DNA from 2 places in the Roseburia sp. AM51-8 genome. Region 2 is predicted to be linked to the other one. Evidence: predicted binding sites of a transcription regulator. Region 2 holds the regulator's gene; the other holds the start of a gene.
What was found. The regulator HrcA, encoded in region 2, represses chaperone genes, less so after heat shock. The targets are predictions, from matches to a motif close to TGTTAGCACTCNNNNNNNNNGAGTGCTAACA.
Positions count from the first base shown of each region.

Region 1 (15,388 bases), on a different contig from region 2:
GCTCATAGCAAGAGATAAGGTCGCCGGGATCACTGCCGGCAGTCCGTCATCAATAGACCAATCAACATGCTGATCGCCCGTCCACATCATATGGGAATGTGCGATCGTTCCGGTATGTCCTGCTCTGGTAAAGAAGAATACCTGACCTTCCTTGCCGCATTCTGCAACGGCTTCCTGATTCATCTTTGCCCAGATCGCCGGCCACTGGTTATGGATGATCGCCGGATCCTCTCCACTGTAAAGCACAGCGTCGATCGGCAGATACTCACCAAAATCTGCCATCCAGCCACCCATGCCAAGTCCGATCATATTTTCCTTGATCAGTCCCTTGTACCACTCGTATGCCTCTGGGTTGGTAAAATCAACCATAGCTGCCGGGAAAGTCGTAATGGTCACCAGATAATCTTTGCCCTCGCGATCCTGGACACAATAACCGTGCTCAGATGCATATGCATATAAGTCCTTTTCAATGGCAATGAATGGATTGATGTAGCCTAAGAAACGGACACCTTCTTCTTTCCATTCTGCGATCTTTTTATCCAGTCCCGGATAAAGTTCCTGATCCCACTCCCAGTTCCACATGACCTGATAGCCGAAACCGGTTCTTCTGCAGCCTGACCAGTCCTGACACCAGACACCGACCACAGGAACGCCTGCTTCCTTTGCCTTTTTGATCTTGGCATCTACAACATCTGTTCCCTCCTGGATACCCAGGATCACGCCGTCATATAACCAATCCGGCAATGCCTTTTGTCTGCCAAGGAGTCCTGTCAGTTTGCGGGATACCTCTGCAAAATCCTGACCGCTGTCTGTGATGATGACCGGCGGCTCCTGGAAATATAAGGTGATCTTTCCGGCATCGGTAAAATCAAACTCGCTGTAGGCATTGATATCGCAATGCACATAATATTTGTCACTGGAAACAAAGGTCGGCTGTGCATAGTAGGATTCGTATTGGTCAAAGGAAAGTTTCTTGTCCGGGTGCTTACCCAGTAACTTTTCCTTAATGATCTTTTTGGAAATACGTCCGGTGTTCTGATGCTCTGCCACCCAGATACGTACATTTTGTCCTTTCAAATCTAGTTCCGAATAGGTCTCCCCACAACCGTAGATATGCTCCTTTGGATTGGTCACAAAGGTCAGCCAGTAACGATTGACCCCCGGCTTTTCCTCTCCCACATAAGCCAGACGGATCTGTGAACCCTGCTGGGTCACGGCAAACTGATGTACCTGCTCTTTGGCACTGCTTCCTTTCGGATCTACATAGGTCAAAAGATAGCCCTCCTCGGTCTTCTCCTGATTCTGTAAGGTCAGTTTTCTTTTCCCGGAAATCTTCTGTTTGTACTTGAAACTTCCTCTGGACATGGAAAACTGATTCTCCCCGGAACCAATGCTTACTTCCATTTTTAAAATCTCTTCAATTCTTATTGTAAAAACCCCCTCGCTTTAATTTTTTAATTCGTTTAACTAATTATAGAACCTAGATCAGTAAAATGCAAGTATATTTTTTAAACTTATTAAATAATTGATATCTGCATAAAAAAGAGAAAGCAGATATACCTGCTTTCCCAATTCTTTGACCTGTGTTGATAATATGACATTGTCCTTATTTTTTTCGATTTTATTCTACAGTTACAACTTTTGCCAAGTTTCTTGGCTTATCTACGTCCAGCCCCTTATCTGCTGACACATAGTAGGAGTAGAGTTGCAAAGCAACGATCTCCGGGAATGACATATATTCGTCGTCCAGATTTGGCAGACCGATCACATGATACTCATCGCTCTGGGCAAAGTCCGCTTTCAGTTCTTCCTTGGTCAGGAGCACGACATTGGCACCTCTCGCCTTGATTTCTTTTACATTGGAAAGTTCCTTGGAGATCAGTTTGGTCTGGGTCGCTGCTGCAATGACCGGTGTTCCGTCTGTGATCAGGGCGATCGGTCCATGCTTCAATTCTCCGGCAGCATATGCCTCGGAATGGATGTAAGAGATCTCCTTGAGTTTTAAGGCTCCCTCCAGCAGAACCAGATAATCCATGCCGCGACCGATCATAAAGAGGTCGCTTGCCATGATCACTTCCTTAGCCTGACGATGGATGTCGTCTTTGATGGCAATGACCTGGGTAATAGCATCCGGCACTCTTCTGAGATTTTCCAGTGCATGCTCCAGATCCGCCTCTGTCATCCTGCCCCGCAAAGATGCACAGCGCAATACCAGAAGATAAAAGATCATCAACTGGGTCGTATATGCCTTTGTGCTGGCAACCGCGATCTCAGGTCCCGCATCGGTATAAAGCGTATAATCTGCGATACGGGAAATGGATGAACCTCTGACATTTAAGACTGCCAGACAGGCAGCGCCTTCTTTTTTCGCTTTCTTTAATGCTTCCATGGTATCAATGGTCTCGCCGGACTGGGATACTGCGATAAAGAGTGTGCCCTTATCCAAGACGGTGTCCGAATAGATAAATTCCGATGCCATCTCTGTCTCGACCGGAATACCCAGCCATTTCCGAAACAGATGAGCTCCCATCATGCCTGCATGCAAAGCGGTTCCGCATGCTACGATGCAGACGCGGTTAAAAGAGGTCAGCATTTTATCAACAGCCCCTTCATAGCCAAGATCGATACTGCCATCCACCAGGTAGTTTGTCAGGATCCGCTTCAAAGCCTCCGGCTGCTCGTTGATCTCTTTTTCCATATAATAAGCATAGCCCTGCTTGCCGGTGTTTCCTGCATCCCAGTCAACGACCTGCATTTTCGGCTGCACTTCCTGTCCATTGAAATCAACAACAGAAACCTGCGCCTTGGTCGCCTTTAAGATGCACTTTTCATCCAAGACAAAAAACTCCTTGGAATACTCGTACAAGGCAGCCGGATCGGATGCCAGAATGGTCAGTTCCTCGTTCTTTGCCACAACGATCGGGCTTACGTTTCTGGTCGCATAAATGGTATCCGGGATATCATCAAACATGACCACTAAAGCATAGGTACCCTTTAATTTCTTGACCGTTCTGCGGATGGCTTCGTTCGGATCTCCCTTGTAAAACTTGTTCAAAAGAGCCGCTACCACCTCGGTATCCGTCTCTGATACCAACTGGTCTTCCACCTCATACTCTTCACTCAGTTCCTTGTAATTTTCCACGATCCCGTTGTGGACCAGAGTTACTTTTCCCACACGATGTGGATGCGCATTTGTATCAGACACGCCGCCATGGGTCGCCCACCTTGTATGACCGATGCCACAGGTATAGTCACCGGTTTTCGGAGAAATCTCCCGCAGGTCTTTGACACGTCCCTGGCATTTGTGAATCTCCGGCTGGCTCTCGCCGGCTCTTCGGATAGCAAATCCCGCACTGTCATAACCTCTGTATTCCAGCAGTTCCAGCCCGTTTAAAATGCCATTTAAAGCATCATTTCCAATAAATCCTATGATTCCACACATATTTTAAATCCTCATTCTTTCTATACGAAGCAGCCGGATGATCCACCGGACTGCAATTATTTTTTCTTACTCTCATTATATTGGATTTGTTTTGTAGTTACCCACATATTTGCCAATATATGTCGCATTGAGATCTACGGAAGGGCATCCGCCGAATTATCGATAACCCTTCTCCTCGTCGACCTTTTTCTAAGGTCCTGGCGCTAAAATGAGGACAATGTGTCACATATTATCAATTATTCACTTGTCAAAGTTCTCCGTGAGATTATATACTGCCTCCATAAAAATGTCAAACTGCGCCGCTTTTATATGCCTGCTATCAGCATATGAAAACTATAAATTTTATTTCTGAAATTCTTCATATTTCTTTAATAAAGGCAACACAGTTTCGTCACATCTGACCTGTAATATAAATAATGTCGAAAGACAAGAACATAACTTTTTCATAACTCCCCCTTACTTGAAAGTGATGTGTGCGTTGCATCACTTTCTTTTTTTGTGTAAGGCATGAACATGCATTTCGGCACATTCCTCTGTGTTCCTTGCTAGATAAAAGTGCTTATTCCAGCGTTTCCACAAGTCTCCGGTTGCACCGGTCATTGATCTGACAGGTGCCCGCCCCCTGTGTCTGCTTCCAGCGCGCATCCTCCCCGCAGATATCCATACCAAGAATTTTGTCTGCTCTTTCCCTGATCTCCTGCAATTTTTCCACTGCTTCATCCAGAGTCATATCTCCCTGATCCCAGTCGCAGACAGTATCTTCTTCACGCAAAACATCCTTGTCAAAAGAGACATAGATGGGATGCTTTTCCTGTAAAAAATCCGGCATGCCGATCCGGATCTTTTCCCACAATTTCTTTGCAGATATCGTATTTCCTGTCGCATCAGACATTTGCACGCCTGCTTTATTGCTTGCCTCATCTTCTGCGCGTACGTCCTCAATCAGATGCGCATCCACACCCACAAGATATACCCTTTGCAACTTTTCATTGGTCAGCAGTGCTTCCCTTACCCAACCGCCGCAGGAGGTGATACCGCCCCAGGACGGAGCCTGTAAGTCCGGGTGATGATCAAATAAGATCAAAGAAAAAGGTTCTTTTATCTTTTCCAGCCAGAACAGGGACAGATAGTGATAATTTCCGGAATCCAAAAAATGTATGCCCTCATAAGAATAAGGTCTTACCCTCTCACGCAGGCTTTCTTTTGCCGCATCATCGCAGTAGCAATTTGTCCCCTCGATATCCTGACAAGTGATCTGACATATTTGCCAGCCCTCTTTCTTTTCTTTATAAAATGTCTGCTCGGCATATGCCCCGGACATATGCATAACAACCATGAGTTTTTTCATATTTACCCTCTTATGCTTCTTTTTTCTTGCGGATCAAAAACATGACAATACCGGCGCCGCAGATGATCAGATAACCCAGAATACTGATAACATCCGGCACTTCCCCAAGGAAGATGATGCCAAGCAGGGCAGCAAAGACGATCTGCGTATAATCATAGACGGATAATTCGCTCGCCGGCGCATAGGTATAAGCCGCCGTGATGGAGAACTGTCCCAGCGTTGCGGAAAGTCCCGCCATCAAAAGGGATGCCAATTGCCACCAGGCAAGAGGCTGGTGATCGACGATGATAAAAGGAACGGCACACAGGCAGGAAAATACGGAAAAGCAAAAGACGATCAGCGGTCCCGGGGCTCCATGCTTGGACGCAATGCGCACATTAGTGTAGGCAAGCCCCGCTCCCATACCGCCGATCATACCAATAAATGCAGGCAAAGTTGCAACGCTGTCAAAGCCCGGGCGCAGGATAAAAAGTGCCCCGATAAATGCCGTGATCACACAGATCAACTGGTATGGCTGAATCTTCTCTTTTAATAGGAAATAAGAAAAGATAATGGCAAAGAAAGGGGATAACTTATTGAGCATGGATGCATCTGCAATATAGAGTTTCCCGATCGCATAAAAGTTTGCAAAAATACCGATGGTTCCAAAAAGGGAACGAAAGAAGATATACTTGCCGCTGCCTTTGGGAATAGAAAAGGCTATATGCTCCTTTTTCATGACAACAAAGGCAAAAAAGACGGCGACCAGATTCCGAAAGAAACTTTTTTCGATCGCCGGAAGATCTCCCGCCAGTTTGACAAATAAATTCATAAAGGCAAAACCAAATGCCGCCAGGATAATATAGAAAATCCCCTTATATTTTTCATTGATCTTCATGTGTGATTAACTCCTATCATAAAACATTTCATTTCATTATAGCACACCCGGACAAATAAGGTTACAAACAGGAAAAAAGGACAAAAAAAGAACCGGTGCCCGAAAGCACCGGCTCTGGATCGTCCGATTATCCTTCAATGGAAATGAAGTGTTTCTCAGGAACCGCCTTTGGCTGCTCCTTCGGAATAGATAATTTCAGGATACCATATTCATACTTCGCATGAATATCTTCCTCGGTGATACCTTCACCGATATAGAAACTCCTGCTCATGCTGCCGGCATAACGCTCACGACGCAGGTAGTGTTTCTTTTCGTCCTCCTCGTCTTTATCCAATCCTTTTTCTGCACTGATGGTCAGGTAACCATCATTTAATTCCAACTGGATCTCATCTTTCTTAAATCCCGGAAGGTCAATATCGACTTCGTATCCTTTCTCTGTCTCTTTGACATCTGTCTTCATCATGTTCTTCGCATGCTTACCATACAAAGCCTTGTCAACATCATGGAAGGAAGCGTCCATCCAGTTATCAAACTCATCAAATAAATTCTCTCCAAAAATACTAGGCATTAACATAAGTCATCTCTCCTTTTCTACCGTGCCGCCTCTGGCAACACCTCATGCTTGTTTACCTTGTTTCTTTGGAACGAAGTTGTTAAGGAAACTCGGGGAACATCTGGTTCTCTTTTTATTCCCTCTTCCTTTGTTCTGACTATGTTATAGCACCATTTATTAGCACTGTCAAGAGGTGAGTGCTAATTTCACATATTCTTCACACTTTTTATCTTATTGTCAGTCAATAGAACTTTCTATCCCTCCAACACATTATTCATGTATTCCATCTTCTCTTCTGCCTGATAGATGAGTTTGCTGCATTCCAATAACTCACCTGTAAAATCCACACCGATATCCTGATACAGGGACTTGTACTTGATATCATGTTCCAGACTTGCCCACATATCCATGGCCTCGGTACGGATCTGCACCTCGACCGGTACGAACTGCTTCTTATTCATAAAATAGACCGGCACACGGATGATCATGTGCAGACTGCGGTAGCCGTTCTTTTTCGGATTGGCAATGTAGTCCTTGATCTCCATGATATGTACATCATCCTGTGCCATCAAACGGTCACGGATCAGATATACATCCTTGATGTAAGGACATACGACACGAACTCCGGCAATATCATAGATATTGTTGCAGGCAACATTCAAAGAAAGATCCAGGTCCTTTTTCTCCAACTTGCCGACAATGCTCTTCATAGACTTTAATCGCGTATCAATATGATGGATTGGGCAGCGGAGTCCGCGATACTTGAACTCATCCTTGATGATGTTCATACGGGTTTCCGTAACGTTCATAGCCGCATTATACATGCGAAGGATCGGATCCATGGTGTGCATAAATTCATCATGGATATCCGCCATATGACGCATATCTTCCCCGGTCGTCGCCTGTGAGGTCATGAGTTCATAGACCTCGATCGTCTCTGCCCTACCATCGACGGTCTGGTATGCCGTTGAACCCCGTTCTTCTTCATAGGTCTCCTGCACTTCTATATCCTGTTCGATTGTTTCTTCTTGTCTTTCTTCCATATCCTGTTTCCCCTTTTTCATTTTCTTCCCCTTGTTCTTTGTCTTTGCATCTGTCCCCATATTTACAGATGCCACGGTCTGTTTTCGTACTGCTCTCGCTGCGCTTGACATACTATCAATCCCCCTAACTTACTTTCTTATTATATCCAATTTCCGGTAAAAGTGGGTGAACTGGATATTAACTTTTTATTAAATAAAGTTTATAATTGCAGGACAAATTTAACAAATCTTCCGAGATTTCGCATTGATTTTTCTGACAATTTTAAATATAATAAGGGTAAGAAAGAAGGGAGGTAATGCATATGTACCCAGTAATAACGATAAGTAGAGAGTTTGGTAGTGGCGGACACAGCATTGGCGAAAAGGTTGCAGCCAAACTCGGTATACCATTTTATGACGGGGAAATTGTGACACGCGTGGCAGAAGAAAGTGGCTATGCCAAAGAATTGATCGAAGAACAGGGCGAATACTCTACCTCTGCGAATAAATGGTTTGACATTTCAGCAGCCAGTGCCATGTATTTCCAAAGTCCACAGGACGAGATCTTCATCGCGCAAAAGCGCGTCATCCTTGACTGTGCAGCCAAAGGACCATGCGTCATTGTCGGACGCTGTGCGGATTATATCCTGCGCAAAGAGGACGTCAAATGTCTGAACGTCTTTATCCATTCTGACATGGAACATCGTACAGAGCGTGTTCTCAAACGCTATGGCGAGATTAAGAATGTCGGCATTGAAAAACGTCTTGCCAAAAAGGATAAGCAACGTAAGACCTACTACAAATACTACACCGATCAGCAGTGGGGCAACTACCACAATTACGATGTAGCCCTAGATAGTGGGGAACTCGGCGAAGAAACCTGTGTTCACATTATCTGCGAACTCTACAACAAAAAATAAGCATTTTAAAAGTGGGTACCTCGGATTTTCCATCCTTGGTACCCACTTTTTATATATGCACTTACCTCGTCTCAATTTTCTTTTTCTGCTACATTTTCCTGCCAGAAATCCACAGCCTCTTTCAACCATTTTTCTGCACTGGTTCCCAGCCCCAGACCGATGCCATGTGGCAGGGCGAAAAACCTGCGATAACGGTACTTGATATGATGGTCTTCGAGCGCATCTACCATGACCTCAGCATGATGGGACGCCGGAACGAGTACATCACGTCCACCGGAAAAAATATAGGTCGGCGGATAATCATCTCGCACCTGCTTTTGCACACATAAAGACTCTCTCTTTTCATGATTGCAGGAACGGCCGAACATATAGATAAAGCCACGCTCAGACAGCCAGACACCCATGATTCCTTTCCAGATATTCCAATATGGGTGATCCAGCCAGTGCTGCATATTGGTCCACGGATAACCCAGCATGATAGTTGCCGGACGGCGTGTGCCATACTCCTCATATCCATGATTATGGCTGGCATAGATGCCCGCAAGATTGCCTCCGGCTGAAAAACCACAGAGGGCATAGCCTTCCGGGTCGATGTTGTACTCAACCTGATGCTCCTCAATATGCTTGATTGCACGCGATACATCCTCCATCGGTGCATATGGGGTACAGTGAAAGCCGGTACGATATTCTAATACAAAAGCGGTATATCCCATCTCGTTAAACTTTGCCGCGATCGGATAGCCTTCTTCTCGTGTCACACAATGCGCGTAGCCACCGCCCGGTAAGATCAGCACATATTTTGTCTTTTCTCCGGAATCATTCGGAAATACACTCAAACGAACAGTTCCCAAGTCTTTATCCTCATAAATCTCGTCCAGAGAATAGACCGGCAACTGACGAAAACGTCCCTGGGCTGTCAATTGCTTGATACGCGCCTTGCCATATTTTACGCCATTGCAGAAATGCTTAACAATATACATACGGATGACCGAATAACAAGTCAGCACCAATGACAAAAACAAATAAATAACAAGCAGATTGTAAAAAATTTCTCCCCAGTTGTTGCCCGGCATAGCACTCATAGCACTTATCTCCCTTAAAAAACAAATTCTGTCAGAGCATTGTACCATATTCTGCCAGAGAAATAAAGATGCGCCCTGCAGGGATCTGCTTTATTTATGGGTTAGTACCTGTCCTTGATAGTATCCCGATAAAGTAAGGACAGTAATACTATCATAACCATCCGCAGAACAAAGGCGAGTGAACTATTCCAATACGTTCCTAACAAATAATTTGATACAAAGCACATAACGACAGAAATTAGCAGTCCCACAAATATAGTTGGTATCGTAAGTTTTCTATATTTCAAGGACAAGAGTGCCATAGCATTGAAACATAAATTACATCCACCATGAATCAGGGCATAATAAACCGCTGCCCTTGTCGTTGCAAGAACACCGCTGCTCATGTCCTCTGCCGCCTGCTGCATCATCCCCAAATTAACCAGCATGATAACAAAGATAACCGCATAGATAAGCAATAAAATGATGGACATCCACTGTATGATTTTTTTCTTTCTCAATTCTTTTCCCCCCTAAGTACCATAATCATTTATAGAAAAACTGATTTTCACTACTGCTTTGCCACATCATCTACCAGCCACTGACCATCTTTCTCTGTCAAAAGAAGACTTCCGCGATACTCCTTTTGTCATAGCACTTGTCAAACCATCATCTGTCATATAAGTTCCAAAGTATTGGTCTGCCTCTGACACACCTGTTGCCTTTCCACATCCAAGCAATCCGATTACAAGACATAGCAAAAATCTATTAAAATTTTTGTTGATTACAAAACTAGTTTCTGGTTTACTTTCGTCAAATACAAAAACACTCCCCCTGTCAGTATCACATACCAACAGGGAGAGTGTCTATTTTTTTATATCTTATTTTTCAACATACCAAGCAGTCTCTTTCGAAGTCTTTCTGATAAATGGACGCTTGATTGCCTGTGCAGCACCATTTGGCAGAATATACTTCAACTTATCCTCTGACTTACGCATAGTAGAAGCCTTTGGATTGTCTCTTGTAAGTTTGATCGCATCAAATTCACACTTGGTTGTACAAAGACCGCAACCTACGCACTTGTTCGGATCAACGATAGACGCACCACAGCCTAAGCAACGGCTTGTCTCTGCCTTCACCTGTTCTTCGGTAAAGGTTTCCTTCATATCACGGAAGGTCAACTTGCCATCTGCATTCTTCTTGATTACTGCTGTCTGACGACCGGTGTTGTCGTAGTTCTCAACCTTGATATCATCCTTATCCAACTCTAAGAAGTAGTTTGGATCACGACCGATCGTAAGTGATGAATGCGGCTGTACATATCTATGGATAGAGATTGCGCCTTCCTTACCACATGCGATAGCGTCGATAGCAAATCTTGGTCCGTAGAACATATCACCACCGACAAAGATATCCGGAACACTTGTCTGGAAGGTAACCTTGTCTGCAACCGGAGCCGGTCCTCTAAACTCGACATTTTCACCTTCTAAGAGGTCACCCCAGATGGTTGCCTGACCTACGGAAAGAATGACGTTGCTACATGCGATTGTCATAGTCTCGTTCTCATCGTACTTCGGATCAAAACGTCCTTCTGCATTCTTAACCTGTGTACACTTCTTGAATACGATACCGGTCACCTTACCGTTTTCTGTAAGGATCTCCTTTGGTCCCCATCCGCCTGCGAATGCGATACCTTCGGATTCAGCCAGTTCGATCTCTTCCGGAAGTGCCGGCATGATATCACGTGTCTCCAAAGAAACCTGTGTTACCTTAGGAGATCCACAACGAACTGCGGTACGGGATACGTCGATGGCTACGTTACCACCGCCGATAACAACGGTGTCACCGGAAAGTGTGTAAGACTCATCGTCAATAACGGTATGTAAAAGGTCAACACCCTTCATTACACCTTCTGCATCTTCACCAGGAACATTGACACCACGTCCACCCTGGCAGCCGATAGCGATATAGAATGCCTTATAGCCTTCCTCACGCAACTGCTTTAAGGTAATATCCTTACCTACTTCAACACCAAGACGAATGTCAACGCCCATCTCACGGAGTACGTCAACCTCTGCCTCAACAACATCCTTTTCCATAACGAAAGAAGGAATACCGTATGTAACCATTCCACCCGGCTTCTTGTTCTTATCAAACAAGGTTGGCTTGTAGCCTTTTTCTGCCAGATAATATGCACAGGAAATACCGGCAGGACCTGCACCAATGATGGCTACCTTTTCGTCGAAGCCACCCTGAATCTTTGGAATGACCTTCTTTGGTACATAATGCTTGTCTGCCTTGAGATCCTGCATTGCGATAAATTTCTTTACTTCATCGATAGCGATCGCCTCATCGATCGTTGCACGGGTACATGCATCCTCGCAACGTCTGTTACATACATGTCCGCAGACTGCCGGAAGTGGATTGTACTTCTTGATCAGAGCCAAGGCTTCTTCGTATCTGCTGTGCAGCCATCTTCAAATAACCCTGTACCGGAATGTGTGCAGGACATGCTGTCTTACATGGAGCAGTACCGGTCTTGTGTGTATTGATACGGTTGATATTGCGGTAATCCTCTGTCCACATATCCGGAGACCACTTCTGCTCGGTTGGGAGTGGCATCTTAGGATATACGACCTCAGATCCGTCCTTCTTGCAGAGCTTCTGTCCTAAGGTTGCGGCACCGGCAGGGCAAACCTCAACACAACGTCCGCAGGCAACACAGTTATCCTTTACAACATGTGCTACATAAGCAGAACGTGACATATTCGGTGTGTTAAATAACTGTGATGTACGCAGCGCATAACATACATTGACATTACAGTTACAGATAGCAAAGATCTTTTCCTCGCCGTCGATATTGGTGATCTGATGAACAAAACCATTGTCCTCAGCCTTCTTTAAGATCTCTAATACTTCTTCTTTGGTGATATAGCGGCCACCCTTGTTTGTCTCAACAACGTAGTCAGCCATATCGCCGATTGCGATACACCAGCCTTCCGGATCATCCGCACAGCCTTCTTCAAAAGTTTTGCGGGACTTTCTACAAGAACATGGGCTGGCTGCATATTTTCCTTCGTACTTGTCCAGCCAGTAGGAGATATGCTCCAATGAAGAAGAATTGTTCTCCATGCTGATAGCATCCTCTACCGGGATAACGTGCATACCAACGCCTGCGCCGCCTTGTGGTACCATCTGGGTCAGCCCCTCCAATGGGATACGGCTCATACGCTCGAAGAATGGTCCTACTTCCGGATGTCTCTCCAAAAGGTCTGCATTCATGTTGCCGAACTCAGCAGAACCCGGTACATACATAGGAAGTACCCACTGCTTCTCATGCTGTGGATTCTCATAATTCCACTCGATCACACCGTTATAAGACATTTCTTCCAACTGCTTCAAGAGTTCTTCCTCAGAATATTCCGGGCAAAGAGCCTTCATATCAGCAAGTGTTCTTGGATGACGCTTCTCCATCTTGATACCGATCTCGCACTGCTCATCTGTAACAAGATTGTAAAGTCCCCAGTACTCCGGGCTTTCTGCTGTGATATCTTCCTTGCCAAGTTGTACCTTTGCACGGTCGGTAACAGCCTTTGCAAACTTTGCAAGTGGCTCACGGAACGGCTTATTCTTTAACTCTTCGATACAATATCCCGCTCTCGGATCCTTTTTGTTACGATTCTCATCCAATGAATACGGTGTCATCAGATACTTTTCGTCCTTACTTCTTTCCATACTTTCCTCCACATTTCTCTTCTTATGCTTATTAATTATTTTGCCAGTCTGCTACTTCCTTGCGAAGCCAGTCGCACCAGGCATCAAATCCCTCTCCGGTCTTTGCGGAAACAAAGATCACCTGAGCATTTGGATTTAATTTCTTTATACGCTCCTCTACTGCTTCCTTTGAAAAATCATCAAATACGCTAAGTGTATCGCACTTGTTGATCAGTACCACATCACAGATAGAAAACATAAGCGGGTACTTCAAAGGCTTATCGTCCCCCTCAGGAACCGATAAGATCATAGCATTCTTGACACTACCGGTATCAAACTCTGCCGGGCAGACCAGATTGCCGACATTTTCCAGAACGACCAGATCCAGATCATCGGTACCAAATTCATGGATGCCCTGTCTGGTCATGTCTGCGTCCAGATGACACATACCACCGGTATGGATCTGGATGGCTCTTGCACCTGTCTCTGCGATGGTTGCTGCGTCAACATCAGAATCAATATCTGCTTCCATGACACCGATGCGCATCTCATCCTTCAAACGGGAAATAGTCTGACGAAGTGTGGTCGTCTTGCCTGCTCCCGGTGAAGACATCAGGTTCAAAAGAAAAGTCTTTTGCTCTTTCAATTCATCACGAAGTCTGGCAGCATCTGCATCATTGTCCTCAAAGATACTGCGCTTTACTTCGATGACCTTGTAATCTTGCATTTATTCTCCTCCTCATAAATTTATCACACACCCCACTCACCAAAGCCCCTGCTTCGTTAATTTTTTGACAAAGCAAAGTCCAAAAGAGACGTGTATATCTACATTTATGGTAACGTAAAAATCGGCACATTTCAACAGAATTTCTCCCATTCAAATGCACCGATTGTGTTCTTATTTGCGTACAAGTCCTCACTGTTTTTCGCCTTGAGGAATAATGCCCCAGCCCTGATTTTTTGGGGTCTCGCATTTTCCTATAAACCGATAGGAATTCTTGTCATCAGATGGCTTCCAGTGCCTGTGCCAGATCTGCGATCAGATCACGCTTGTCTTCGATACCGCAACTGATACGGATCAGTTCTGCAGGAACACCTGCCTCTTTCAACTGCTCATCATTCATCTGACGATGTGTGCTGGATGCAGGATTAAGGCAACAGGTTCTGGCATCTGCCACATGGGTCTCAATGGCTGCGATCTTTAAATGCTTCATAAAGGTGCTTGCCGCATCCCTTCCGCCGACCAGACCAAAGGAGACAACGCCACAGGAGCCGTTTGGCAGGTACTTTTCTGCCAGCGCATGATACTTATCCCCCGGAAGTCCGCAGTAATTGACATAGGCAACCTTTGGATGATTTTCCAAAAATTCTGCCACAGCCTGTCCATTTTCACAATGTTTTGCCATACGCACATGCAGACTCTCCAAGCCCAGATTTAAGATAAAGGCATTCTGCGGGCTCTGGATCGATCCCAGATCACGCATCAGTTGTGTCGTACACTTGGTGATAAATGCACCGCCATTACCAAAACGCTCCACATAGGTCACACCGTGATAACTCTCATCCGGCGTGCAAAGTCCCGGATACTTATCCGCATACTTCATCCAGTCAAAGTTGCCACTGTCAACAATGGCGCCACCAACACCGGCGCCATGTCCGTCCATATACTTGGTCGTAGAATGGGTCACAATGTCTGCACCCCATGCAAACGGACGGCAGTTGATCGGTGTTGCAAAAGTATTGTCCACGATCAGCGGTACCCCATTTGCATGAGCAACCCGCGCAAACTTCTCAATATCCAGAACCGTCAGTGCCGGGTTGGCGATCGTCTCACCAAACATTGCCTTGGTGTTTGGCTGAAAAGCTGCCATGAGTTCTTCTTCCGATGCATCCGGGTCTACAAAGGTCACGTCAATTCCCATGCGCTTCATCGTCACCGAGATCAGATTGTAAGTTCCGCCATAGATACTGGTCGAAGATACAATGTGATCCCCTGCTCCGCAGATATTAAAGAGGGCAAAGAAATTGGCTGCCTGTCCGCTGCTGGTAAGCATTGCCGCTGTACCGCCCTCCAACTGGGCAATCTTTGCTGCCACATAGTCATTGGTCGGATTCTGCAATCTCGTGTAAAAATAGCCTTCTGCCTCGAGGTCGAATAATTTTCCCATATCCTCACTCGTATCGTATTTAAAGGTTGTACTCTGAATGATCGGGATCTGACGTGGTTCGCCGTTGCCCGGTGTGTAACCTCCCTGCACACAAATCGTATTTTGTTCCATAGTCTCCTCCTTATCTGTGCTATCTTGATCACCGCAATGTTTGACGGTGTTTTTACCATCTTTTCCTATTTTATACTAGGATTTGGTTCATAGCAAGACAAGACTCCTGTTTTCCTTACAATTTTTGTTGCCCTACACCACGTAATTTTTCCAAACGACCTATAAACCCGAA
Region 1 is NZ_QUEY01000002.1:590,906-606,293, reverse strand. It holds gene DW996_RS06725 (alpha-glucosidase) at 1-1,404, opposite strand, end outside; gene glmS (glutamine--fructose-6-phosphate transaminase (isomerizing)) at 1,622-3,442, opposite strand; gene DW996_RS06715 (arginase family protein) at 4,002-4,790, opposite strand; gene DW996_RS06710 (DMT family transporter) at 4,801-5,667, opposite strand; gene DW996_RS06705 (Hsp20/alpha crystallin family protein) at 5,795-6,241, opposite strand; gene DW996_RS06700 (GTP pyrophosphokinase) at 6,475-7,374, opposite strand; gene DW996_RS06695 (cytidylate kinase-like family protein) at 7,566-8,162, shown strand; gene DW996_RS06690 (alpha/beta hydrolase) at 8,234-9,244, opposite strand; gene DW996_RS06685 (hypothetical protein) at 9,346-9,744, opposite strand; partial or broken gene DW996_RS14815 (FAD-dependent oxidoreductase) at 10,105-12,928, opposite strand; gene hypB (hydrogenase nickel incorporation protein HypB) at 12,990-13,664, opposite strand; gene DW996_RS06670 (O-acetylhomoserine aminocarboxypropyltransferase/cysteine synthase family protein) at 13,942-15,216, opposite strand; gene DW996_RS06665 (hypothetical protein) at 15,332-15,388, opposite strand, start outside.
Region 1: a site for HrcA is predicted at 6,396-6,426, ahead of DW996_RS06705 (Hsp20/alpha crystallin family protein). Genes of this name have one in related genera too.

Region 2 (15,388 bases):
GTCATTTTGATCTATCATACACATTCACAAGAAGGATTTGTGGACTCGGATGGATCGGAAGGGATGACGGTCATGGGGCTGGGGGATCGCCTGACAAGCCTTTTGCAGGATACCTATGGGATTCCTGTCTTGCATCATCGGGGCAAATATGACGTGGATGGGCGCGATTATGCCTATTCCAACGCGGAACCGGAGATCAGGCAGGTCTTGGCGGACAATCCGACCATACAGGTTGTGATCGATCTACATAGAGATGGTGTGGGGGATGATGTCCATCTGGTGACGGATATAGGTGGCAAGCAGACGGCAAAGATCATGTTCTTCAATGGGCTGAGCAGAACGACATCGACCGGTCCGATCGATTATCTGCAAAATCCGAATCTGCAGGATAATCTGGCAACTTCTCTGCAAATGCAGATCGCGGCGGCAGAACTGTATCCGGGCTTTACCAGACCGGTCTTTTTGAAGGGCTATCGTTATAATATGCATATGTGCCCCAAGTCCATGCTGATCGAGGTGGGGGCGCAGACCAACACCTTTGAGGAGGTCTATAATGCCATGGATCCGCTCGCCAATATCCTTGCCTATGTACTATTGGGACAATCGCACACTTGAGAAGACGCGTATTCCTATGGTATAATCTAACCAAATGAGCAAATTTTCGATAGGAAATGCGGAGGATAAATTTTCATGGCAATAGATCAGAGCAAAATTCGTAACTTTTGTATTGTAGCCCATATCGATCACGGCAAGTCAACACTGGCAGACCGTATCATTGAGATGACGGGCCTGCTTACCGATCGTGAGATGCAGGCACAGGTCTTGGATAATATGGATCTGGAGCGTGAGCGTGGTATCACGATCAAGTCTCAGGCGGTGCGTATCATCTACAAGGCAAAAGACGGGGAAGAATATATTTTCAACTTGATCGACACACCGGGACACGTGGATTTCAACTATGAGGTATCGCGTAGTCTGGCGGCATGTGACGGCGCTATTCTGGTGGTGGATGCGGCACAGGGAATCGAGGCGCAGACGTTGGCAAATGTCTATCTGGCATTGGATCACGATCTGGATGTCCTTCCGGTCATCAACAAGATCGATCTGCCAAGTGCGGAGCCGCAGCGTGTCAAAGACGAGATCGAGGATGTGATCGGCTTAGAGGCGCAGGATGCACCGCTGATCTCTGCCAAGACCGGTCTGAATGTAGAGGAAGTCTTAGAGCAGATCGTTACCAAATTGCCGGCACCGACCGGTGATCCAAAGGCACCGCTGCAGGCATTGATCTTTGACTCTTTGTATGATGCATACAAGGGCGTGATCGTTTTTTGCCGTATCAAGGAGGGAACGCTTCGTCCCGGAGATCAGGTGCTGATGATGGCAACAGGCGCGACAGCGGATGTTGTAGAAGTCGGTTATTTTGGAGCCGGACAATTTATCCCTTGTGATGAACTTTCTGCTGGCATGGTCGGTTATATGACAGCCAGCATCAAGAACGTCAAAGATACCCGCGTGGGCGATACGATCACACACAAGAAGCATCCGTGCAAGGAACCTTTGCCGGGCTATAAAAAGGTCAATCCTATGGTCTACTGTGGTCTGTATCCGGCGGATGGAGCCAAGTACCCGGATCTAAGAGACGCATTGGAAAAATTGCAGTTAAATGATGCATCTTTACAATTTGAACCGGAGACATCGGTAGCCCTTGGTTTTGGTTTCCGCTGTGGTTTCCTTGGACTTTTGCATCTGGAGATCATCCAGGAGAGACTGGAAAGAGAGTATAATCTGGATCTGGTGACAACGGCACCGGGCGTTGTTTATCGTGTGTATAAGACGGATGGCACCATGATCGAGTTGACCAATCCATCCAATCTGCCGGATCCGTCAGAGATCGAATACATGGAAGAACCTGTCGTAGAGGCGGAGATCATGGTGACGAGCGAGTATATCGGAGCCATTATGGATCTGTGTCAGGAGAGGCGCGGAACTTACATCAGTATGGAGTATATGGAAGAAACGCGTGCCCTGCTCAAGTACACCCTGCCTTTGAATGAGATCATCTATGATTTCTTTGATGCCTTAAAATCCAGATCCCGCGGCTATGCATCTTTTGACTATGAGATGAAGGGCTATGTCAAGTCTGATCTGGTCAAACTGGATATCCTCATCAATAAGGAAGAAGTGGATGCCCTTTCCTTTATCGTATTCAGTGGAACGGCATACGAACGTGGGCGCAAGATGTGTGAAAAATTAAAAGAAGAGATCCCGCGTCATTTGTTCGAGATCCCGATCCAGGCAGCGGTCGGCAGTAAGGTCATTGCCAGAGAGACGGTCAAGGCTATGCGAAAAGATGTGCTTGCCAAGTGTTATGGCGGTGATATTTCCAGAAAGAAGAAATTGCTTGAAAAACAGAAGGAAGGAAAGAAGCGTATGCGCCAGGTGGGCAATGTAGAGATCCCGCAGGAGGCGTTTATGAGCGTGTTAAAATTGGACGAGGATTAGTAAATATGAAAGAGGTCAGTCTTTATCTACACATTCCATTCTGTGTAAAAAAATGTGATTACTGCGATTTTTTATCAGGAGCCTATGATAATGACATACAAAAAAGATATGCCGAAAGCCTCTGTAAAGAAATCGCTTACATGGGACAGCAACTGCGATCAGTTGCTGTTTCTTCTATATATATTGGTGGCGGTACCCCATCCTGGCTGGATGCATCGGATATGGGAAAGATCATGGATGCCCTACATAAAAAATTTACTATCGGTCAGGATGCTGAGATTTCCATGGAATGTAATCCGGGAACGGTAACGATGGAAAAATTTAGCGCATACCGTAAGATGGGGATCAATCGTTTAAGCATCGGTCTGCAATCGGCTAATGATGACGAACTGCGTCTCTTGGGACGGATCCATAGTTACGAACAGTTTTTGCGGACTTTTGATATGGCACGCAAAAGCGGATTTTACAATCTGAACGTGGATATTATGACAGGATTGCCGAGACAGACCCCGGAAAAATTGATGCATACTTTAGAGCAGGTCATTGCCCTGCGACCGGAACATGTCTCTGCCTACTCTTTGATCGTGGAAGAAGGAACCCCTTTTTATGATCGCTATAAATTTGATGCGGTCAAGCAGCATGCTGGGATGAAAACAGAATTTTTGCCGGACGAGGACGAGGAATACCGCCTGTCCAAGATGGCACAAAGCGTTTTGATCGCACACGGCTATCAGCAATATGAGATATCCAACTATGCCAGGGAAGGTTATGCCTGCTATCACAATACCGTTTATTGGCGGCGGGGCGACTATCTGGGACTTGGCATTGGCGCAGCCTCCATGGTAAGCGACCGTCGTATGGCAAATGTGCGGGACATCTATCAGTATATGGATCTGTGTGCGGACAAATTGTCTTCTAATAATATAGAAGAAACAGAAAATCTGACGTCGCCTTTATGGCAGGAAGTAACGAGTCTTTCTAAAAAAGATGCCATGGAAGAATTTATGTTTTTGGGACTGCGCATGAATGCAGGAGTTACCAGAGAGGATTTTGCCAAGTGCTTTTCCTGCTCGATAGAGTCCGTCTATGGCGAGACCATCAAACATTTGCGGCAGGAGGCTTTGCTAGAAGTGGCAGAGGGGCGGATCTTTTTGACCGACAAGGGAATGGATCTGAGCAATTATGCCCTGGCACAGTTCCTCCTGTAAGATCATCTGCGCCAAAGGGGACAGTCCATGTGGCAAAAGGAGCGTCCCTGCGCCACAAAAAATTCACAAAAATAAATAAAAAAAATTGTGAGAAGTGTTGACAAAGCAAAAGGGCAGTGATACATTAGGTTTAAAGATATTAGCACTCTAAGTTAATGAGTGCTAACAATCTTAGAAACAAGGAAATCAGATGAGGTATCCGATGGACGAATTAGGTGAGAGAAAAGAGAAAATTTTAAACGCCATCATACAGAACTATCTGGAAACCGGAGAGCCGGTTGGTTCCCGTACCATTTCCAAGATGTCAGATCTGAATCTGAGTTCTGCTACGATTCGTAATGAGATGTCGGATCTTGAGGAACTGGGCTACATCGTACAGCCGCATACTTCTTCAGGACGTATTCCTTCCGATAAGGGTTACCGTTTCTATGTAGATCACTTGATGGAAGTCAAGGATCGGGAAGTGACCGAGATGAAGGATCTGATGATCGAAAAGACGGAGAAGATGGAACAACTCTTAAAACAGGTCGTCAAGGTACTTGCCAACAATACGCAGTACGCCACGATGATATCTGCACCGAGTGTCCAGCGCAACCGTCTCAAGTTCGTACAGTTATCTGCCGTAGATGAACACCAGATCTTATCGGTGGTCGTTATGGAAGGCAACATCGTAAAGAACAAGATCATTCCGGTTGAGGAACCTCTGAGCAATGAGACTATGTTGAAACTCAACATGCTCTTGAACACCAACTTGAACGGGCTTACCGTCGATGAGATCAACTTAGGGCTCATCACCAAGATGAAAGAGCAGGCGGGTATTCACGAAGAGATCATTGCACAAGTCTTAAATACCGTGGCTGAGACGATTCACGAAGATGACGATCTGGAGATTTATACGAGTGGAGCAACGAATATTTTCAAATATCCGGAACTTTCCGATTCCCAGAGAGCAAGTGAGTTGATCAGTGCTTTTGAAGAAAAGCAGGCGCTGGCAGATCTGATCTCTGAGACACAGGGAGATGAAGAAACCGGCATTCAGGTATATATTGGAAATGAGTCACCGATCCAGACAATGAAAGATTGCAGCGTCGTGACAGCCACCTATGAATTAGGTGAGGGCGTGAAGGGCACGATAGGAATTATCGGACCAAAGCGTATGGATTACGAAAATGTCATGGATAACCTGAAAAATCTTAAGTCGCAGCTTGACAAGATCTTGAAAAGGGAATGACATAGGAAGGAGATGTAAAAGTGGCAGAGGAAAAGAAGCAGGAAGATAGGGAAGAAGTCAAAGTAGACGAGACAGTCGAGACAGAGACTTCCGAAGAAAAAGATACAGAAAGTACAGAGGCAGGAGAAGCCGCTGATACCAAAGAGGAGGCGGAGGAAAAAGAAGAATCCGCAGAAGAAGCTGAGGAAGAAAAAGGAAATGGAGGCTTTTTCAAAAAGAAAGAAAAGAAAGACAAAAAGGATGCACAGATCGAAGAACTGACCGACAAGGTCAGACGCCAGATGGCCGAGTTCGAGAACTTCCGCAAACGTTCTGAGAAAGAAAAATCACAGATGTATGAAGTGGGAGCAAAGAGCATCTTGGAAAAGATCCTTCCGGTCGTTGACAACTTTGAAAGAGGTCTTAAGGGCATGGAAGAGAGCGAAGATCCATTTGCACAAGGTATGCAGATGATCTACAAACAACTGATGACTTCCTTGGAGGAAGCAGGCGTGAGTCCGATCGAGGCGCTCGGCAATGAATTTGATCCGAATTTCCACAACGCAGTGATGCATGTGGAGGATGAAGAAGCCGGCGAGAGCGAGATCGTAGAAGAGTTCCAAAAGGGCTATATGTATCACGATACAGTGCTTCGTCATAGCATGGTCAAGGTTGCAAACTAGTCAAATTGGTAGCAATGCTAATTTAAAATAAAGACAATAACAATGTGATGATAAATAGGAGGAAAAAATCATGGGAAAAATTATTGGTATTGATTTAGGTACAACAAACTCTTGTGTAGCAGTTATGGAAGGTGGTAAGCCAACCGTTATCGCCAACCAGGAAGGTGCAAGAACAACACCGTCTGTTGTAGCATTTACAAAGACAGGAGAGAGATTGATCGGTGAGCCTGCAAAGCGTCAGGCAGTTACAAATGCAGAAAAGACAATTTCTTCTATTAAGAGAGATATGGGTACAGACAATGGTCGTACCATCGATGGTAAGAAGTATTCTCCACAGCAGATCTCAGCAATGATCTTACAGAAGTTAAAGAGCGATGCAGAGAACTATCTGGGTGAGCCTGTCACAGAAGCAGTTATCACAGTTCCTGCATATTTCAATGATGCGCAGCGTCAGGCAACAAAGGATGCCGGAAAGATCGCTGGTCTTGATGTAAAGCGTATCATCAACGAGCCTACAGCAGCAGCACTTGCTTATGGTCTTGACAATGAAAATGAGCAGAAGATCATGGTTTATGATTTAGGTGGTGGTACATTTGATGTATCTATCATTGAGATCGGTGATGGCGTTATCGAAGTTCTTGCAACAAGTGGTGATAACCGTCTTGGTGGCGATGACTTCGACCAGAAGATCACAGATTGGATGCTGGATGAGTTCAAGAAGGCAGAAGGCGTTGACCTTTCTACTGACAAGATGGCTCTCCAGAGATTAAAAGAAGCAGCAGAGAAGGCTAAGAAAGAACTTTCCGCTGCAACAACAACAAACATCAACTTGCCTTTCATCACTGCAACAGCAGAAGGACCAAAGCATTTTGATATGAACTTAACACGTGCTAAATTCGATGAATTAACACATGACCTTGTAGAAAGAACAGCCATTCCGGTACAGAACGCATTAAAGGATGCAGGTCTTACAGCAAGTGAACTTTCAAAGGTTCTCCTTGTTGGTGGATCAACCCGTATCCCAGCCGTACAGGATAAGGTAAAGGCACTTACAGGACATGAGCCAAGCAAGTCTTTGAACCCGGATGAATGTGTAGCCATCGGTGCTTCTATCCAGGGTGGTAAGTTAGCAGGTGATGCCGGTGCCGGTGAGATCTTGCTTTTGGATGTTACACCACTTTCTCTTTCTATCGAGACTATGGGTGGTATTGCAACCAAGTTGATCGAGAGAAATACAACGATCCCTACCAAGAAGAGCCAGATCTTCTCTACTGCTGCTGATAACCAGACAGCCGTTGATATCAACGTAGTACAGGGTGAGAGACAGTTTGCTAGAGACAACAAGTCCTTAGGACAGTTCCGTCTGGATGGTATTCCTCCAGCACGTCGTGGTGTTCCACAGATCGAGGTTACTTTCGATATCGATGCCAATGGTATCGTAAATGTATCCGCTAAGGATCTTGGTACAGGTAAGGAACAGCACATCACCATTACAGCAGGATCTAACATGTCTGATGAGGACATTGAGAAGGCTGTTAAGGAAGCTGCTGAGTTTGAAGCACAGGATAAGAAGCGTAAGGAAGCCATCGACACCAGAAACGATGCTGATGCATTTGTATTCCAGACAGAGAAGGCTTTGGAAGAAGTTGGCGACAAGATCGATGCGGCAGATAAGTCAGCAGTTGAGGCTGATATCGCAGCGATCAAGACAATCCTCGAGGCACATCCGGAAGCAGAGGCTATGGATGATGCAACCATAGCAGAATTAAAGGCTGCACAGGAGAAATTGCAGGAGAGTGCACAGAAGGTATTCACCAAGATGTATGAACAGCAGGCTCAGGCAGCAGGCGCACAGGGGGCAGGTCCTGACATGGGTGCCGGTGCAGGCCCTGATATGGGAGCAAACACCACTTACAATGCGGCAGATGATGATGTCGTAGATGCAGACTTCAAGGAAGTATAAAAAACATGGCAGAACAGAAGCGAGATTATTATGAAGTCCTTGGCGTAGATAAAAATGCCGATGACGCAACGATCAAAAAAGCATACAGACAGTTGGCAAAGAAATATCACCCGGATATGAATCCGGGTGATAAAGAAGCAGAGGTAAAGTTCAAAGAAGCCTCTGAAGCCTATGCTGTTTTGAGTGATCCGGATAAGAGAAGACAATATGATCAGTTTGGTCATGCTGCTTTTGACGGCGGTGCCGGTGGCGGCGGATTTGATTTCTCAGGCATGGATTTTGGAGATATCTTTGGAGATATCTTCGGTGATTTCTTTGGCGGTGGCGGCAACAGACGTACCAACAATGGACCGATGAAAGGGCAGAATGTCCGTGCAAGAGTCAATATCAAGTTTGAAGAGGCAGCATTTGGTTGTGAAAAAGAGATCGAACTGGTATTAAAAGATGAGTGTGCAACTTGTCATGGATCCGGTGCAAAGTCTGGAACCACAAAGGATACCTGTCCGAAGTGTGGCGGTAAGGGAAAGATCGTAGTTACACAGCAATCATTCTTTGGAACCGTACAGAATGTAACGTCTTGTCCGGAATGTCAGGGAACAGGGCAGATCATCAAAGAAAAATGTAGTGATTGCCATGGTACCGGATACATTTCCCGTAAAAAGAGAATTTCTGTATCTATTCCTGCTGGTATTGATAACGGTCAGAGTGTTCGTATCCGTGAAAAGGGAGAGCCGGGCATCAACGGAGGACCTAGAGGAGACCTTTTGGTTGAGGTTCGTGTGGCCCCGCATGCGATCTTCCAGAGAAGCGAATACGATATTTATTCTTCTGCTCCGATCTCATTTGCACAGGCAGCACTGGGCGGTGAAGTCATGATCGATACCTTGGACGGAAAGGTCGTATATGAAGTGAAGCCCGGCACACAGACCGATACCAGGATCCGCTTGCGTGGAAAAGGTATTCCGTCTTTGCGTAATAAGAATATGCGTGGTGACCATTATGTTACTTTAGTGGTACAGGTTCCGACTTCTCTTAGTCATGAAGCAAAAGAAACTTTGCGTAAGTTTGATGATGAGACAGGAAAGACCTTGAAAGCCGGAGGAACAGCGGTTAAGGAAGAAAAGAAGAAAAAAGGATTTATGGGCAAACTTAAGGATGCCGTAGACGATTTATAAAATGCGAAGAAGCGATGGCTTGGTATAGAAATATATCCCATCGCATTTTTGCGTATAAGAGAAAGAGGATAACATACATGAAAGTTTGGATTACAAGACATGGGCAGACAGATCTCAACAAAAAGCAGTTGATGCAGGGCGTTTATGACGAACCACTGAACGAAACAGGAATTGCGCAGGCAGAGGAAACACGGAAAAAGATTGGTGATATGAAGTTCGACGCTGTTTACTGCAGCCCATTGAAGCGAGCAAAGAAAACAGCCATGATCATCGGAGGTGTATCCGAAGAGGAATTGATCGTGGATCCGCGTATCATCGAGGTAAACTTTGGAAAATACGAAAAAAAGAGTTATAAAAAATTAGGACCATTTATGACCTTATACTGGATGCTTCCGGAAATCATACCGGCACCTAAGACGGTGGAGCCTGTTTCATCTATGGTGAAAAGAAGTCGTTCTTTTATCGAAGATCTCAAAAAAGAGGACTATGAAAACGTGCTTGTGGTCTGTCACGGTGGCATTATCCGGGCTCTTTGTGGAGTTCTTGAAAACCGTAGAAATGGAATCAAGTGGAGACCAAGACCACAAAATTGTGAAATTAGAAAATACGAGTTGTAGTTTGTAGGGACGTTCCTTTTGCCACAAGGAGCGTCCCTTTTGGCATACCGACAGGTGCAGAGCGGCGTCTTCTATTGATTTCGGTATTCTTTCGGCGTCATAACGGTCAATTTCTTAAATACATTCTGAAAATACCCCTGGGAGGAAAAGCCTAAATAGGTTGCTATCTCTAAAATAGAGCGATCAGTCGTTTTTAACAGAGACTTCGCTTTTTCGATTTTTTGTTCTTGAATATACTGTGACAAGGTCATACCGGTTTCTTTTTTGAATTTGGTTGACAGATAACTGCGACTTAAAAAAAGATCCTGAGCCATCTGATCCACAGAAAATTCTTCCGTTAAATGTTCCCGGATATATCCCGTTACGGAGCGCATAAATTTATCGTAACGATTTCCTTTTTTAATTTCATTTACAAGTGTTGTGTAGTCAATCACCATGTGATATTGCAAGTTCATGACTTGCTCCGGATTGTTATAGCTTTCAGCATGTTGGATATACTTATCACTTAAGGTCAAAGATTCCTCTACTGGAAGTCCTCCATCAATGGCAGCACGTGATAAAAGTGTGGCGGATGTTATGAAAATATTTTTTAACTGTCGCAAGTAAGTTGGTGCTACTTTGCCGGCACGACCGGCAGAATTCAGCTTAAAGAGTTCGTTGAGACGGTCCAAATCACCCTCACGGACACAGGAAATCATCTCTTTTTCAAAGAGATAAGTCGTGTGTGCAGGCGTAACGGCATCATTATAGTCATCAATAGAAGCATGTGCACTTGCAATGTCATTAATGCTGTGGATGTCGTTTTCACTCATAGGGCGCTTTCCTATATGGGAAATGTTTGTCATTTGCTCATTTGTTTCAATCGCTGTCTGGTTATCAATATTCTGTTTGGAAATATTGCTATGGGAATCGTATATAGCAACATCGGATAATTCTAGTTTTTTGTCACTGATATAGTAATAAATCAGGCAGAGCTCATGTAAAAATAGTTCAAGCGGCATAGGGGTTATACTGCTGAGCAATTGTTGGTATTGTTCCATGTAATTCATTTTTAAATCAAGAGAAAACATGAATTCCCGAATCTGATTTTTAGGCGGCGTAATCTGAAAAGTAGGTCCTAAAATGAGGGTATATTCACCATGTTTTATGATGCCATAAAAATGTTCATAGGGTGAAATATAGTAGTTCACCCCTTCGTTTACCTGTAAAAGTGTATCAATATAGGGTGACGCGGGATCTTTGGGGAAATTAGACAAATCATAATGAATGATTTCTTTGTTATTTTTATAAACGCGCATGGCGATTAAAGATAGCGAAGAAATGTTTTTGGCAATGTAATCATAATCAATTTCTCTCATAATAGCCTCCAATTTGTAAGACAGGCAAATCCGTAGGACTGCCTTTGATGTTTCTGTAAAATATCATACATAATTACAAAAAAGAAAACAAGAACTGAAAAAATACTTTTGAAAGATTCCTAAAATAATAGACGAAATCGTAGGTTATCAGGAAGAAGTCTGCGAGAAGTAAAGGAGTAAGAAAACCTTTTTTATATATAACCCTTCTGAAGAAGAGACTGGTGTGAAAGCAAGGGTCTCTTTTTCTATTACAAATTTTTGATATTTTTTCTAACAAAACATAGCAGGAAAATGTGCATATAGGAAAAGTTGATAAAACGCGAACATAATTACAAGAAATTTTGAAGTATCTGCTGTATAGTAAAATAAAGAATCATGCCGTAGATTTTTGGCTGCAGCAGCAAAATGTGTAATACAGGATTGTCAGGACACGAAGATAGAAATAGAAAAGGAAATGAATGTAAAATGAAACAACAGATTTATAACCCATATTTGCCATTGGAAAATTATATCCCGGATGGAGAGCCACATGTTTTTGGTGACAGACTCTATGTTTATGGATCCCATGATGAGGAAAACGGCACAGAATTCTGCGTATTAGATTATGAGTGCTTTTCGACTCCTGTGGATGATCTTTCCGATTGGAGAAGTGAGGGCATCATATATCGTGCTGAGCAGGATCCGGGGAGAAATGAAAAGGATAAGTATATGTATGCGCCGGATGTGGTACAGGGAAAGGATGGCAGATATTATCTTTACTATGCCATGAGTGGCGGACATTTTACAGGAGCAATCCATGTAGCAGTCTGCGATGAACCGGCTGGAAAATATGAATATTACGGTGAAGTAAGAAATACAGATGGCTCGACTTATGACAGGTGTATTACCTTTGATCCGGGACTTTTGAACGATAATAATCATATTTATCTATATTATGGATGGGCAATCGGAACAGGCGTAAGAAGCATACCAAGAATGATTAACGGAATGGTATCGGCTATATGTAAGCACTTTGTTTCGCCGAAATTATTTGAAAAGACAAAGGAGCAGATGGCGCGCGAAGCACAAGGCATTGAAGGTGGAAATGTCATTCGGCTGGCAGATGATATGCTTACAGTGATCGGAGAGCCGAAGCGTTTAGCACCAGGCAGTTTGATGCCATAGGAAGTCAGTGGGAAAGTCATGGCTTTTTTGAGGCGAGTTCTATGCGAAAAATAGGGGATACCTATTATTATATTTTTTCATCGCAGGTGAACCACGAACTCTGTTATGCGACCAGTAAATATCCGGACAGGGATTTTACATATCGCGGAGTAATCATATCGAATGGTGATATTGGCTATGGTGGGCGAAAGACGAAAGAACGTCTGGCTATGTCAGGAAACAATCATGGAAGTCTTGTCTGCGTCAAGGGGCAATGGTATATCTTTTATCACAGGCATACCAATAAAACGTGCTTTAGCCGTCAAGGCTGTGCAGAAAAAATAACTATTTTGCCGGATGGCAGTATTCCGCAGGTTGAGATGACATCACAGGGACTCAATGATGGACCATTAAAGGCAAGCGGCGAGTATCCTGCAGCAATCTGTTGTAATTTGTACAATTCGAAGCTTCAAAAAATCGGACATACACCTGTGATTGGAAATAGTGACCGCATCCCTTATGTGACTTGCCGGAATGAGGAAAGATTTGTGGCAGATTTCTGTGATGATGCTGTGGCTGGATATAAATATTTTGATTTTTCAGGGCAGACGCAGCTTACGGTTACCTATCGCGGCAGCGGAAAACTGCGCGTTTTTACCGAAGATAAGACCTTGGGCAAGATGACACTGACACCGACAGAGACATGGAAAACATCGACCATTTCTTTTACAGAAGAAGGAAAACATGCCCTGTATTTACAGACAGTAGGGGATACCATGTGCGACTTGCTGGAGATTGGTTTCTGTTAGAAAGAAGTTCAATTCTAAGGGGAAGAAAGGCTGCTTTTAATAATAAATATTTGACGTGCGTAAAATAAAAATGTATAATGTGATGTATAAAAATATTTGACGTGCGTAAAATAATATGAGGTGGTTTTATGCGAACAAGAGTAATCAGAGAAAAGCAGGATCTGACCTATTTGAATTGGTCCCATATTCGAAGTTCCAGTGGAACAGCAGGCACTTTTTTGAAATCAGAGTCTTCCTTATATGATAAAAAAATATATTACAAATTGTCTAATTTCGATCCTGTAAATGGTATTGTAGGACATGAGTGTGTCAATGAAATAATCGTCGATCGTTTACTGACGATACTTGGAGTGGAACATCTTCACTATGAACTTATCTATGCAGATATTGAAATTGAGGGAAGAATATATACGACATATGTGTGTGCGTCCGAGGACTTTAAGAAGCGTGGTGAGAGTAAGGTTGCCCTCGATGATTATTATCGAACCAATGCCATAAAGGGAGAGTCGCATTATGATTTTTGTGTGAGGCAAGGCTGGAAAGATTATATAGAGCAGATGATTGCTGTTGACTATCTCATATTAAATAGGGATCGGCATGGTGCAAATATTGAAGTGCTTCGAAATGCAAGAGCAAAAACAATTCGGATTGCCCCTTTGTTTGATCATGGCTTGTCTTTGTTATACTCCTGTACATCGGATGCTATGGTGAAAAATTTTGATGTGTCAGAGGATAAACGATGTCAGAACTTTATAGGTTCTTATTCCTGTTACGAAAATTTAAATCTGATTGAGAACAAAAAGAAGATATTTTCAAGGAAACTAAAAGAGAGTGATAAATCGGTTCTTTTGGAAGATTTGCAGGGAATATTATCGGAGACGTACTTAGATGCTATTTGGAATATGATTTATAAGAGGTATCAGGTCTATGAAAGCTTATGAAATATGGGATGATGAAAATCAGTTATCCATAGGGGTCTTACAATATTTTGATAAAGAGCAGAGATATATTATTGAACTTCAGGAGAATTTGGACGAGTGGACCGCCCCTCTTTTGTTTACCAATTATGTTAAGCGTGGAATCTATACCATACCAAGGCAGGAAAGCTATCTATGGGTAAAAGAAAGAGTGATTCCGAGTGGAAGACAAAATATAGATGACATCCTGCGCAATCATAAAATGGCAGCATATGATGAGATGAGGATGCTTGAACTGGCAAGGGGAAAATGTTCGCAGGATAGCATGTCGATAAAAAAGATAGATATATTGCCATCTTTTGTGGTAGAAAGGCAAAAAAAGAATCTTGTGGACTGCTGTATGTGCGATCATCATGTGGTTCTATGCTTTTTTGCAGATCATGTGGTAAAGAAACTCGCGTTAGAACAACTGAAAGATGTAAGTGGTATCGATAAAGTCATGCAAAATCAACCTCTTTTTGAATCCGGTATGGTGGGGACAGGGGGATATTGCCTGACATTCAATGATTCGATCGATATTCCGGCAAAATTCTTATATGATGTAAAAAACGAAATGCCTATAGAAAGTAAGGATTTTGAAACTTATGTGCAAAAGAATATCTGGGATACGACGCAGGTGTGTGATGCACTTTCCTGTACGCGTCAAAATCTTTCTTATATGCTTAGGAAAGAGAGCCTATCGCCTTTAAAAACAGATGTAAAGGGAAATTTATACATGAAAGGTGATGTGCTAAAAAATAAGTGGTAGAAAAAAGTTAAAAATTACAAACTCACTAACATAACTACAAGAAAAATGGCATATGGATGATTATAATACCTATAGAATCAAAAAATTCTATAGGTATTTTTAATACAGCAAGGGTTATAAAAAAGAAGAGGAGTGGAACGAATGAAAACGATTAGAGCAAAGTTCTTGGATGCAAAAGCATTCGACAGCCGGGTGAAATCACCGGATATGGAAAAGAAAGAAAAATGGATTGGTTATCTGTTAGGACCAGCAGGTGCGTTGCTATTGAATGCTGTTATGGCATCATATCTGAACGTATACTACACAGACGTGTTGAAATTGACAACGGTGTGGGGCGGAATGTTTCTTATGGTATTCCCGATTTTATCAAAGATTATTGATGCCATCACAAACGTTTTGATGGGATATATCATTGACCACACAAAAACGAAACAAGGAAAAGCAAGACCATATCTGCTTCTTGCAGGGGTACTGCTTCCAATTACCGGAATTCTGCTTTTTACCGTTCCGGAATCCAATGAAACATTAGAAGTAATCTGGGTAATGCTTTCTTACAACCTTTTTTATTCATTTGCATTTACCATTTACAATATGAGTCACAATCTGATGGTTCCATTGTCTACAAGAAATTCAGAACAACGTGGCGTTTTGGCAGTGTTTAACAATGTTGCAACCATTATGATTTCAGGAATCATTGTAGCATTGATTTTTCCAATGCTGATTTTGCCAAGATTGGGTGTCGATAAGAGCAACTGGATTCATATGGCAGTTATTTTGTCGATTCTTGCTTTGCCATTAACACTTTTGGAATATTACTACACAAAAGAACGTGTTACAGAAGAAAGTGCTGTGGATGAAGAAGTAAGTACGGTCACATTTAAGGAACAAATGAGAGCCGTGTTTGCGGATCGTTATATGTTCTGTTTATTATTTTATTTCCTTGTATATACCGTTGGATCAACGATGAAAAACATATCCCTTGTGTACTACTGCAA
Region 2 is NZ_QUEY01000001.1:258,691-274,078, forward strand. It holds gene spoIIP (stage II sporulation protein P) at 1-615, shown strand, start outside; gene lepA (translation elongation factor 4) at 691-2,502, shown strand; gene hemW (radical SAM family heme chaperone HemW) at 2,508-3,710, shown strand; gene hrcA (heat-inducible transcriptional repressor HrcA) at 3,913-4,941, shown strand; gene grpE (nucleotide exchange factor GrpE) at 4,962-5,603, shown strand; gene dnaK (molecular chaperone DnaK) at 5,674-7,566, shown strand; gene dnaJ (molecular chaperone DnaJ) at 7,572-8,741, shown strand; gene DW996_RS01355 (histidine phosphatase family protein) at 8,819-9,358, shown strand; gene DW996_RS01360 (AraC family transcriptional regulator) at 9,430-10,716, opposite strand; gene DW996_RS01365 (family 43 glycosylhydrolase) at 11,182-11,880, shown strand; gene DW996_RS01370 (hypothetical protein) at 11,922-12,668, shown strand; gene DW996_RS01375 (hypothetical protein) at 12,797-13,609, shown strand; gene DW996_RS01380 (hypothetical protein) at 13,596-14,393, shown strand; gene DW996_RS01385 (MFS transporter) at 14,535-15,388, shown strand, end outside.